DNA from 4 places in the Paenibacillus sp. E222 genome. Region 2 is predicted to be linked to each of the others. Evidence: predicted binding sites of a transcription regulator. Region 2 holds the regulator's gene; each other region holds the start of a gene.

The links. Region 2 encodes Rex, which represses fermentation and respiration genes when NADH is low (regulators of the CRP and FNR family bind a similar motif). Its sites were predicted from a motif close to TTGTGAAATATTTCACAA; they were not measured.
Region 1: a site for Rex is predicted at 1,918-1,935, ahead of HW560_RS08055 (formate/nitrite transporter family protein). Genes of this name have one in related genera too.
Region 3: a site for Rex is predicted at 1,571-1,588, ahead of pflB (formate C-acetyltransferase). Genes of this name have one in related genera too.
Region 4: a site for Rex is predicted at 1,580-1,597, ahead of HW560_RS19385 (cytochrome ubiquinol oxidase subunit I). Genes of this name have one in related genera too.

What each region holds. Positions count from the first base shown of each region.
Region 1 covers NZ_CP058552.1:1,819,325-1,822,539, reverse strand. The annotation lists gene HW560_RS08065 (molybdopterin-containing oxidoreductase family protein) at 1-520, opposite strand, end outside; gene HW560_RS08060 (hypothetical protein) at 816-995, opposite strand; gene HW560_RS08055 (formate/nitrite transporter family protein) at 977-1,831, opposite strand; gene HW560_RS08050 (FAD-dependent oxidoreductase) at 2,042-3,215, opposite strand, start outside.
Region 2 covers NZ_CP058552.1:3,898,495-3,901,709, reverse strand. The annotation lists gene HW560_RS17650 (amidohydrolase) at 1-1,128, opposite strand, end outside; gene HW560_RS17645 (redox-sensing transcriptional repressor Rex) at 1,115-1,768, opposite strand; gene dinG (ATP-dependent DNA helicase DinG) at 1,996-3,215, opposite strand, start outside.
Region 3 covers NZ_CP058552.1:3,713,970-3,717,184, forward strand. The annotation lists gene adhE (bifunctional acetaldehyde-CoA/alcohol dehydrogenase) at 1-939, shown strand, start outside; gene pflB (formate C-acetyltransferase) at 1,670-3,215, shown strand, end outside.
Region 4 covers NZ_CP058552.1:4,272,799-4,276,013, reverse strand. The annotation lists gene HW560_RS19390 (cytochrome d ubiquinol oxidase subunit II) at 1-53, opposite strand, end outside; gene HW560_RS19385 (cytochrome ubiquinol oxidase subunit I) at 50-1,414, opposite strand; gene HW560_RS19380 (TlpA family protein disulfide reductase) at 2,036-2,581, opposite strand; gene ccmA (heme ABC exporter ATP-binding protein CcmA) at 2,614-3,215, opposite strand, start outside.

The sequences.
Region 1 (3,215 bases), 2.1 Mb from region 2:
CCAGAATGACATCCGCATGCTCTGTATCCTCGGGCAAGGTTCCCCGGTTCGCACCCATCGTATATTTCCACCCGGTATTTCCCGCTGCATTACAGATGGTCTGTTCTAGCATGCTCGCACCTAGCGCATTGAAAAATCGACGATCCATGCCGTCCACACCAAGAATGCCCATGTTTCCATAGAAGCTGTAGGGCAGGATGCTTTCTGGTCCGTAAGTATCTGCCAGTGAACTGAATTTCGCCGTAATCTCGCCGATGGCTTCGTCCCAACTGATTCGCTCGAACTGGCCTTCGCCCTTGGCTCCGATGCGTCGCAGCGGATATTGCAGCCGCTCGGGATGATACACCCGCTCCGTCATATTTCGAACCTTGTTACAGATGGCGCCTTTTGTAATCGGATGGTCCGGATTGCCCGCTACCTTCACAATCTTACCGTTCTCCTTATGAAGCAGCAGGCCGCAAGTATCCGGACAATCGAGCGGGCAAACCGCCGGGAATACGCCATTCTCCTGATCGATCATATACAAGTTCCTCCCCCTTCAAAGCTATCCTTATATCATATCCTCTTCCTGGTAATCGCGTAAAGAGAACAGTCTTTTTTACCGCCACAACCGCTCCACATTCTTTTCAAAAAATCTTTTTTCCCCTTGATTCAATCTCGAAATCTAGGGGTAAATTAAAAATAAGGCATTAGGCTAGTGTTTCCCCACTTCCTCCTCATGCCATATCATGGACCACTCCCGAAATTCGCCATGAACAGGTTTCGTTCCCCCGAACCTTGTCATGGCGAATTTATTTTGCGTGGATATTTGTACATTAAAAAAAAGCGATTCCTCTCCCGCCCATCACAGCAGACAGCCATGACTTGAACGAGATCAGAATCGCCTCTCCTGTTAAATTTTGCACTCGCCTTTCCACTCGTTTTTGCACTTGTTGTACCACGGTTACAACGCTACTCGATAACTCGGAAAATGCCGCTACGCCTGCTTGCTCCACATCGGTCTGGCTTCCGTCTCCACAGGCTGGGCCGCCGCCATGGCCACCTCAGGCTTCACTTCCGGCTCATGCTTGCGCAGGTACACCATCCAGTAAGCAGCCGCCACAAACAGCGCCCCGCCCGTCAGGTTGCCAAGCCATACCGGAATGAAATTCATGATGTATTGCCCCCACGAATAATGCCCTTCGAAGATCGCCGCAGGAATCAGGAACATGTTGGCGACAACGTGCTGGAATCCAATAGCCACAAAGGCCATCGTTGGGAACCAAATGCCCAATACTTTTCCGCTCATCGTATCCGATGCATAAGACAGCCAAACCGCGAGAGCTACCAGCCAGTTACACCCGATCCCGGATATAAAAGCCTGAAGGAAGCTGTCGTCCAGCTTGTGTCCAGCCATATCAACCACTTTGGTCAAATAAGCCCCCTCTGCCGTCAGACCGAGCACATGCCCAAACGCATAGGCTACAAAGATCGCCCCAAGGAAATTACCTATTGTGACTAAGGTGAGATTCTTCAGCATGTTGCCTGCGGACAGTTTGCGTGCAATCGTCGCGAGTGGAACAGCCATCATATTACCTGTCAGCAGTTCCCCGCCGCCAATCAGCACCAATATTAAACCTACCGGGAACACTGCTGCACCAATCAGGTTAACCAAGCTGCCCCACTCGGCCGGAGCAGAGGCAATGACCCGAACATCCAGCAGAAATCCGAGCGCAATAAAAGCGCCTGCCAGAAAACTGAGTATCAGTACGGAGGACACCGGATTCCGGGCTTTCTTCATCCCCGTATGCGCCGTATATTGTGCAACCTCAAGAGGTGTTTTTGCTGCCATAACGATCCTCTCCTTCACAGTTCATGAACATCTAATTCAACTTGTTTGGTTGATATGTTCATTGTATCGCGAAGGTTTCGTGAGGTTTGTTACTTTTATCACAAAGTCTAAAAACTACATTTTAATATTTCCTTTGTATGTTGCTTGATGTGCAGAAAAAGTAAAAAAGAACTGCCGCAGAATGAATGCGGCAGTTCTCAGATATTATGGTTACACCATCGCTGGTGCTTTTACTTCTACTGGTGGCAGTGCTTGCAGACCAGCCGAGTTCAGGAAGTTCCAAGGTTTGTTGTAATGTGGCTGGAAGAAGAAGTCGACGAAGGCCAGCTCATCTACCGTCATGTTGTTCTGGATGCAGACAGAGATCGTATTGATCGACTGTGTCAGATCAGCCTGTGACATCACCTGCGCACCAACAATGCGGCGTGTAGCCTGTTCATAGATTACTTTGAGCAGCAGCTTCTCTGCCGTTGGCATGAACTCCGGACGGTAAGCATCTTCAAGCGTTACAGCTTCAACGACCAGGCCCTCATCCGCAGCAGATGCTTCCGTCAGACCTGTACCTGCAATATTTTGCTCATAAATTTTGATACCTGATGTGCCTTGTGTACCCATATACGGTGTCGTAGGACGAACCAGGTTCCGTGCTACGAGTGTGCCCATCCGCACGGCGTTGGTTGCCAGAGGAATGTACGCTGCCTTGTCGGTTGGGTTGTAATGAATCGCACAGCTGTCTCCAGCAGCGAAGACGTCTTTTTGGCTGGTTTGCATATATTTATCGACGATGATTGCGCCGTTCGGCAGCATATCCACTTGGCCTTTGAGCAGCTCCGTATTTGGACGGAAACCAATGCACAGAATAACGAGGTCCGTTTCGAACTCTCCTTTGGATGTAATGACCTTGTTCACTTTGCCATTCTCTCCGGTAAATTTCTGAACGGTTTGGCCCAGCGCCAGCTTGATGCCGTGTCCAGTCAACGTCTCTTCAATGGCATCCGTGAACTCGGGGTCGAGATATTTATTCAAGATCCGGTCTACGCTATCGATCAGTGTAACTTCCTTGCCGTTCATTTGGAAAGCCTCCACCAGCTCGATCCCGATATATCCTGCCCCTACCACGGTAATGCGTTTGGCATGTTTGGCTTTCTCAATGATCGTGTTGGAATGGTTGTAGTTTTTGCATAATAAAATGTTGTCCATCTCGATGCCTTCCAGCTTCGGTACGACAGGCCATGAACCTGTGGTCACGATCAGCTTGTCGAAGGTATCTTCGAATTCTTCCCCTGTTTTCAAGTTTTTAGCCTGAAGTTTGTGACCTGCAGCATCTACTGACGTCACTTCGTGAAGCATTTTGGTAACGACACCGAGCTCAGCCAGTTGATTT
Region 2 (3,215 bases):
ATGGGCCTGCTCGATGTTCAACGCGATGAAGTCAGCCTTCATGCCAACTTGCAGAGCGCCTGTATTGTTCAGGAATATAGATTTGGCCCCATATGAAGTTCCAAGCAGAAGTGCTTCCCCTGCCGGCACTGCAGTAGGGTCACCGGACACCCCTTTGTGAATCAAGGCAGCCAGTCTCATTTCTTCAAACATGTCAAGATTGTTGTTACTTGCTGGTCCGTCTGTTCCCAGGGACACGGTTACGCCAGCTTTCAACAGATCAGGCACACGTGCAACACCCGAAGCCAATTTCAGGTTACTGCCTGGATTGTGGGACACTGCTACATCATGCTTTGCGAGAATCTCGATCTCTTCATCATTCAGATGTACCGCATGTGCAACCAGAGATGGACGGGAGAAAAATCCTAGTTTCTCCAGATGGGCAACCGGACGCAGTCCGTAATCAGCCACGTTCTGCTCCACTTCGCGAAGCGTTTCAGACATATGCGTATGCAAAGGCAGATTCAGGTCATGAGCAACCTGTACCAGCTTCTCTATGTAATCCGGAGGGCAAGTGTAAGGTGCGTGTGGAGAGATTACGGTTGTAATTCTTCCGTCTGCTTGTCCATTCCATTGACGAGCAAATGCGGCGGACTCTTCCAGCTTGCGCAGTTGTTCTTCTTCTGAGCAAAGTCCGATGACCCCACGTGCCAGAGCAGCCCGAACGCCGGATTGTTCCACCACTTTCGCAACCTGATCCATATGATCATACATATCCAGGAAAGCTGTTGTTCCACCTTTCAACATTTCAAGCACGGATAGGGATGTACCCCAATAAACGTCTTCAGACGTCATTTTGGCTTCCATGGGCCACATTTTCTCCTGCAACCATACTTGTAACGCCAGATCGTCTCCATGGCCTCTCAGAAGCGACATGGCCGCATGACCATGCGTATTGATCAGACCCGGCAAGAAGAACAGTCCTTTTCCGTCCACCTTTGTCAGACTTTCGTCTCCTTCCGGCAATGTCTCACCAATATGCACAATCTTGTCATTCTCTACAACCATAAAGCCTTGAACCACGTTCCAATTCGCGCCTTCACTCACGGCAAATTTGCCGTTGTGAATTACCCATCTATTTGTCGTCATCTTCCTCGTCGTCCTTTCCATTCTCCAAGTAATAAGCCAGACTAAGCAAATCCGTCGTAAAATCGGCATGGTGAATGCGAATATGCGGCGGGGTCTTCAGGATGGTTGGCGCAAAGTTAAGAATTGCTTCAATTCCTGACTCAATCAGCTGATCCGCAACATTTTGGGCTTCCGTATCCGGAACCGTGATGATACCGATGCGTATGTTATCCTTTTTGACCGAATCCGTTAATTCATTCATCGGCTGCACCGTCAAACTGTTGATTTGACTCCCAATCTTCGGACCATAGGCATCAAATACAGCGACAATCTTCATGTTGTCTTTGAGGTAAGCATTGTAATTGGACAAGGCATGTCCCAAATTACCAGCTCCGACAAGAGCCACATTGATCTGCTGGTCTATTTTTAAAATATGGCGAATTTTCTCGATGAGATATGAAACGTCATACCCGATTCCTTTACGACCAAAGTCACCGAAGTAAGCCAAGTCTTTACGAATCTGGGCCGGATTCAAATCCAACCTCAGTCCAAGTTCTTGTGAAGAAACCGTATTGACTTCGCGCTGATGCAGTTCATTCAAATAACGCAAGTAAACAGGCAATCTGCGCACCACGGCTTCCGAAATTTTATCTGATTTCATTCAATTGCTCCCCCTTACCAAAGCCACGATAGATAGATGAAAAGATGAGCACCCTGTCTAAAACGATGCAACATGATTTCTGAATTAAACAGGATGCTCCTTGTTATATAATGGATAATTGCTTTATTCGCCTTACTCGCATATCCATGAAACGAATACATGATATTACTCAATTTTACAGCCAATCAGTGGCGTCATGCAATAATGGAAGCTACAAAGCGTATCTGTTATTGTTGCTCTTCAGTGGGTCTCTCGAGCCATTCCGAAATGCGTGGAACCATCTGCTCAGTGAGCATGTGCTCCATTTTGGGACCAGGTAATGAGTATAAAAAGTACTTGCCATAATACGCTTCAATAACGCGTGTATCGTATACAATTACAATGCCTCTGTCTTTGCCTGTACGAACCAGTCTGCCAAATCCCTGTTTGAAGCGGATGACAGCTTGTGGTACGGACAGCTTCATAAACGGGTTTTTCTTCTGCTGCTGCAAAAGCTCGCTCTTCGCTTCGACCAATGGATGATTCGGTGGCTGGAATGGCAGTCTGACAATCGCAAGACAGGTCAGAGCCTCTCCTGGAATGTCCACCCCTTCCCAGAAGCTGCTTGTGCCAAGAAGCACCGTTGCTTTCGCATCTTGGAAGCGGCGTGTAAGCTTGGAACGGCTGCCGCTGTCCACCCCTTGCCCCAGCAAAGATATTTCATTGCCTGACAAAGCCTCTTTGAGCGGGTCATAGACCTGGCGCAGCATGCGGTAGGAGGTGAACAACACCATCATGCGTCCACGAGTCGCAATAGCCGTTTCCGCGAGCGAGTGTACGAGCATATCCACAAAGTGGGCATCGCCTACACTGCCCTTCACGCTTGGGAAATCACGCGGAATGACGAGCAGAGCCTGATCGCGATAATTGAACGGTGACGGCAGCATGGACGTCAACAGACGGTTATTTTCGGCAGCTTCCTGCAAGCCCAACTGTTCGATCATGAATTGAAATGACTTGTCAACGGAGAGCGTAGCCGATGTAAGCACAACGCTTTTCTTTTTATCAAAGAACATATCCTTCAATTGGGCACTGACATCGACAGGAACAGCATAGAGCTGCAGTGATTTGCTGCGGAACTGGCCGCTGGCCTCCATCCAGTACACGGTGTTGGCATCATCCATCCGCATGAAGAAACGCAGGTTATCCTTGATCGTTGCCAAATCCTTCAGCAGACCTGAGATATCCGTAATCAGACTATCGGACTGATAATCGTCCTGATCTTCTTTCACTTCAAGCAGCAGCTTGTCGCCTTTACGAATCAAATCGCCTAGAGTGACATAAATTTGGTTTTCAGCATCCTGCAATTCCTGCCATTTGGCTGGTTTTTGCGAAGGCTTCAGTCTAAGAGAAAATTGTCCTGTCTCCCCTGGAGAAGCATCGCTGCGTTCAGGCAGGAGGCCGAACA
Region 3 (3,215 bases), 180 kb from region 2:
GCCAAAGCGATGTGGCTGTTCTATGAATATCCTGACACAGATTTCAACGATTTGAAGCAAAAATTCATGGATATCCGCAAACGGATTTACAAATATCCACGTCTCGGCGTGAAAGCGAAATTCGTAGCGATCCCGACAACCTCGGGCACAGGTTCGGAAGTAACATCGTTCGCGGTCATCACGGACAAAAATCAAGGCAATACGAAATATCCACTGGCAGACTACGAGTTAACACCAGACGTAGCCATCGTAGACCCGGAATTCGTATACTCTCTGCCTAGAACCGCTGTTGCGGATACAGGTATGGACGTATTGACTCACGCCATCGAAGCATATGTATCCGTCATGGCGAATGATTACACGGATGGACTCGCGATCAAAGCGATTCAACTGGTATTCCAGTATCTCGAGCAATCGGCGCTGCAAGGTGACAAATTGGCTCGTGAGAAAATGCATAATGCTTCGACGATTGCCGGTATGGCTTTTGCCAACGCATTCCTGGGCATTAACCACAGCTTGGCACACAAATGGGGTGGTCAGTACCACACCGCACATGGACGTACCAATGCGATCCTGATGCCACACGTCATTCGCTACAATGCGAAAAAACCGACGAAGTTTGCATCGTTCCCGAAATATTCGCACTTTGTGGCAGATGAGCGTTATGCCGAAATTGCCCGCATTCTGGGATTGCCTGCACGTACGACAGAAGAAGGGGTTACCAGCCTCATCAATGCCATTCGCAAACTGAACAAAACATTGGGGATTGAAGAGTCGTTCCAGGAAATCGGATTCGATGCCAAAGACTTTGAGGCACATGTCGATTATCTGGCAGACCGCGCATTCGAGGACCAATGTACAACAGCCAATCCAAAACTGCCGCTGGTGACTGAACTGGCAGATGTATACCGCAATGCTTTCTACGGCAAGTTTGAATAACAACTAAAGCAGCAGCAGGATTTAGGCAGGTATAGTCAGGGTTCCCCGAAAGGGGAGCCCCGATTGCCGTCTTTTCTGTAAAAGGTTACACGGAATTCGTGATGTTACTTTTAGAACCAGGTAGTCACACCATAACGGAGAGGGCAGAAAAAACTGAAGAAGCGAAGCGTTCGCTTTTAAGCACGATTTCAACCTTCTATGCTATATAGTTTGGACCATACATGTACACGATAACGGAGAGGAGAGAAAAAACCTGAAGAAGCGATAGCGCTCGCCTTTATCCCCGGATTTTACCTTTTATAAAGGGAATCAACAAAATCTGGGGGTAACAGCGATCGGAAGGTTGTTCTATCCTCGGAGTGGCTAGTGTACATATCCTTTCGTTCAAATTATATTGTTCAATCCGGGAAATCGGATTTGAACAGCGATCGGAAGTTGTTCTGCCCGCGCAGTGGATAAGTGTGAATAATTTAGGGTTCAACTTGATACAGCACAGGTGAAGTGAGGATGGTCACAAACTTTGTGATAAAAATCACAGATGATGAAAGAACGAAGACGTATACTGAAAATGTAAGAAAAACATTCATCCGCGGTTCCGGTTCCCAAGTAGAGAGAACATGTTCCGGTTTACATGTGAAATTTATCACATTAATCGCGGCTCTGGGCACAGATGAGACGAGTGAAGCATCCTGTCATGTGTCCGGAAATCCAAATTTGTGGAGGGATTACTATGTCGGTGATCGAAAAAGATGTCAAACAACAAACAGGTTGGAGAAACTTTACCAAAGGAACATGGACGAAATCCGTAGATGTGAATGATTTTCTGGCACGCAACTTATCACCTTACTATGGCGACGAAGCATTTCTTGCAGGTGCAACTCAGAATACGAAAGAGTTATGGGATATCGTTTCTGATCTGACCAAAAAAGAGCGCGATAACGGCGGGGTACTCGATGTTGACGTAAATACGCCAGCGACGATTGTTTCTCACCAACCAGGTTATCTGGATAAATCCAAAGAGCAGATTGTTGGTGTTCAAACAGATGCTCCATTCAAACGTTCCATTCAGCCATTCGGTGGAATTCGCATGATGATTGATGCTTGTGAAGCTTATGGTTTTGAAATGCCTCAAGGCGTCATTGATATATTTACGAACATCCGCAAAACACATAACCAGGGCGTATTTGATGCTTACACATCTGAAATGCGTGCAGCACGTAAAGCAGGGATTATTACCGGTCTGCCTGATGCTTACGGCCGTGGCCGGATCATCGGTGACTATCGCCGGGTAGCTCTGTATGGTGTGGACTTCCTGATTCGAAATAAAAAAGGCGAACTGAATGCACTTGAAGTCGACGTGATTGATGAAGATGTCATTCGCCTGCGTGAAGAACTGTCCGAACAGATTCGTGCATTGCAAGAATTGAAACAACTGGGTGAAATGCACGGTTTCGATATTTCCTTGCCAGCCACAACCGCGAAAGAAGCGTTCCAATGGCTCTACTTTGGTTACCTGGCTGCGATCAAAGAGCAAAACGGTGCGGCGATGTCCTTGGGACGTGTTTCTTCGTTCCTTGATATTTACATCGAACGTGATTTGCAAGAAGGTTTGCTAACTGAAGAACAGGCTCAAGAACTGGTTGACCATTTTGTTATGAAACTGCGGATCGTCAAATTCCTGCGTACACCGGATTATAATGAATTGTTCAGTGGAGACCCAACATGGGTAACGGAATCCATCGGTGGCATGTCCGTAAATGGAGAGACCCGTGTTACGAAAAACAGCTTCCGTTTCCTGCACACCCTGAACAACCTTGGTCCTGCACCTGAGCCGAACCTTACGGTACTTTGGTCCACCAAGCTTCCGGAAGCGTTCAAACAATACTGTACCAAAGTATCCATCGAAACGAGTTCCATCCAGTATGAAAATGATGATCTGATGCGTCCGATCTACGGAGACGATTATGGTATTGCTTGCTGCGTATCTGCGATGAAGATCGGGAAACAAATGCAGTTCTTCGGCGCTCGTGCCAACCTCGCAAAAGCATTGCTGTATGCAATCAATGGTGGTCGTGACGAGAAATCGGGAGCACAGGTTGGACCTGAATATCCGGCGATTACAAGCGAAGTGCTGGATTACAATGAAGTGATGAAACGTTTCAAACCGATGATGGAATGGCTCGCCAAACTGTATATGAACTCACTCAACGTTATTCACTACATGCATGACAAATACAGCTATGAGCGTATTGAAATGGCCCTGCATGACCGCGATA
Region 4 (3,215 bases), 370 kb from region 2:
TAGCCATACAAGAACAGCCAGAGCACCGAGATGCCAATCAGTTCGTAACTCATGTACGCTCACCCTTTTCTGTAGACGGATTGCGCTTCTCCTTCATCCATTTCTCCATCTCGACTTCTGCCGGATTATTGTTGAACAAACGTCTTAGTACGAGAACACACATCACTCCCAGAACAATGTAAAGAAGCAGGAAGAAGAAAAAGATCATTCTGATGTTGGGTGATGAAGTAGCGGCTTCCTCTACACGCATATATCCCCGGATAATCCACGGCTGTCGTCCAAGTTCAGCATAGAACCAGCCCAGCTCAACCCCGAGAAAAGCCATCGGTGCGCCTAGCGCTATAATCCCAAGCAGCCACTTGTTCAGCTCATTGCGCTTTTTCCAGAACACAAACAGGAAATACAGAACCGAGATAACCAGCAGCGTAAATCCGATTCCCGCCATTAAATCAAACAGGTAGTGAACGAGCAGCGGCGGCCATTCGTCCTTCGGAAACTCCTCCAGTCCAGTTACTTCGGCATTAAAGTCACTAAAGGCCAGGAAGCTGAGCAGTTTCGGCAGGTGAAGAGCCCCTATAATTTCATGCTCCGCATTCAGCCATCCCAATAAAATCAAATCTGCGCCACTTTCCGTCTCAAAATGCCATTCTGCTGCTGCAAGTTTCTCCGGCTGATGCTCAGCCAGAAACTTGGCGGACACATCTCCCGCTAACGTGTTTAGTAAGCCGAATAGCAGAACCACCGCCATCATGAGATTCAAGGCTTTTTTGTGGTAGGCAGACGCCCCTTTTCTCAGCATTGCAAAGGCTGCAATTCCGGCCAACAGAGCAGCTCCTGTCAAATAGGCCGAGCTTAATACATGAAACACCTTGGAGAACGTCGCCGTATTCAGCATCGCCTGCACCGGGTTAACCGCTGTGAATTGGCCTGCTTCCATCACAAAGCCTCCAGGCTGGTTCATGAAGCCGTTCACCGTCGTAATAAACACAGCCGACATCCCTGCACCGGTGACAATGGGAATCGTCAGCAGCCAGTGGATGTATGGATTTTTGAATCGATCCCACGTATACAAATAAATGCCCAGGAAGATGGCTTCAAAAAAGAACGCGAATACTTCCATAAATAACGGAAGTGCAATGACATTACCTGCCAGTTTCATAAAATTCGGCCACACCAGGGCCAGCTGCAGTGAAATCGCAGTACCGGTCACCACACCAACCGCCACAGAAATGACAAACCCTCTTGACCACCTCTTTGCCATCAGTGTGTAATGAGGATCCTTCTTGCGAATCCCCATGAACTCAGCAATTGCGATCATTAGGGGTATACCGACGCCAAGTGTCGCAAAAATAGCGTGGAAGCCCAGTGTCATACCTGTCACCAGCTTGCTCCACATCACCGTATCGATTGCCATACTTTACTGCCTCCTTTCAAACTCTGTTCGATATTTGTACTGATTTGAATCTTTTACTTATTAGGTCAGTCAGCCCTCGGACTGCGTTCTATATCAGGTTGATAGAAGCCCACTAGACTGATTCAGAGTTTATCTACAAACCATTCCTCCATCGTTGTATGTACAAAGAGAATTTTTTCACAAAGTAAGAGACGAAGGAAGCTTTACCACACCATCATTGTGTATTGCCACATAGTAACTGGACTGAGCATGGGTTGGCGAGCTGTGTTTTACCTGATACTGAAGGGCCAAAGTACTTAACGGGACCTAATAGTTAAAATTATTATATCTTTGTGAATTAGCAATTCAATCACTGACACGTCTTCGTCCCTAAATGTTCAAGAAAGGATCAACTCTTTCTGACAACTCGGTGAAAAGCATTAAAAGCACCCAAAGGGGCTATTGATTCATCAGGCACAACCGTGGTATTGCGATTTTCCATTCTACTATGCATGCAAGATGTTCGGAAAAACCGTTCACGTTTGCCTGGATTCTCATTGCAGCTTACAAATAAAACAAAAAAAGCCGCTCCTATAGCGACTTCTCGACTTGTTTTGTACATAAGCATACATCTTGCAAAGCTCAATTCTTTTGCTGTACCGTCTGCTCCAGCCATTGCTGCAAGGGAATATCCTTGGTCAACTCACCGAGCAGAATGTGACTGAATATACCTTCCTGATCTATGATCATGGTCGCTGGCAACCCGGTGATCCGATATAGACCGGAGACCTTTCCGGTCACATCAATGATAACAGGGAAATCGAATTGCTGTTTCTCCATAAATTCACGAATGGTGCCCTTCGCTTCCCCCACGTTGACAAACAGGGTCTCTACATCGTTTTGATATGTCTGAGCGATCTGATTAATCATTGGCATTTCCCTCACACAGGGCGTGCACCATGAAGCCCAGAAGTTAATCATGACGACTTTGCCCCGATAATCGGAGAGCTTCACCTGTTCTCCTGCTGAGTTAACCGCAGTGAATTCGGGGGCAATTACGCCTGCTTCAATAGCACTGGTCCTTTTGGACTCGGATGATGAAGTCCCCTGATAAATGGCCCACGCCGCGACCAGCACAGCAGCCATTCCAATCAGGATAGTAAGCAAACGTCTCATTTTCGCACTCATTTTTCTACTCTTTATTTCCAATCGATTCACCTTCATTTTAAGCCAAGACTATGATGAAAAGCAGCATGAAGCGACCCAAACTGCTCTCGAAACTTCTCAGTAGAGCCATCTCCCACATTACGTCCCTGATTCATAAAAACAATGTGATCTGCAATATCATCTGCAATCTCAAGCTGGTGGGTGGAGAACACAACCATATGCCCCTCCTCCTTGATCTGTTTTATCAGATTTGCAAACTCCTGCATCCAGAAAGGGTCTAGTCCATTCGTCGGCTCATCCATGATCAGCAGCGGAGGCTTGGCCAGCAGAGCCTGGGCAAATAACACACGCTGCCGCATACCTTTGGAAAAGGTCGTGACTCGTTTCTTTTTTTGATCGGCCAAGCCTACCATGGTTAGCACTTCCGTTACTCGCTCTTTGGGCACTTTCCTAAACGCTGCCCAGAACTGAAGCACTTCCTCTGCCGTCAGACCCTGGTTGAAATGATAATCATCCGGCATATATCCGATCTGTTCCGAATATCGCTTTCGTTCTTTGGACCAGCGCATCTTGTTTACAATGATTTCACCCGAGGTAGGTTGAAGAATACCTGCGAGCATACGCAGAACGGTGCTTTTTCCGGCCCCATTTCCTC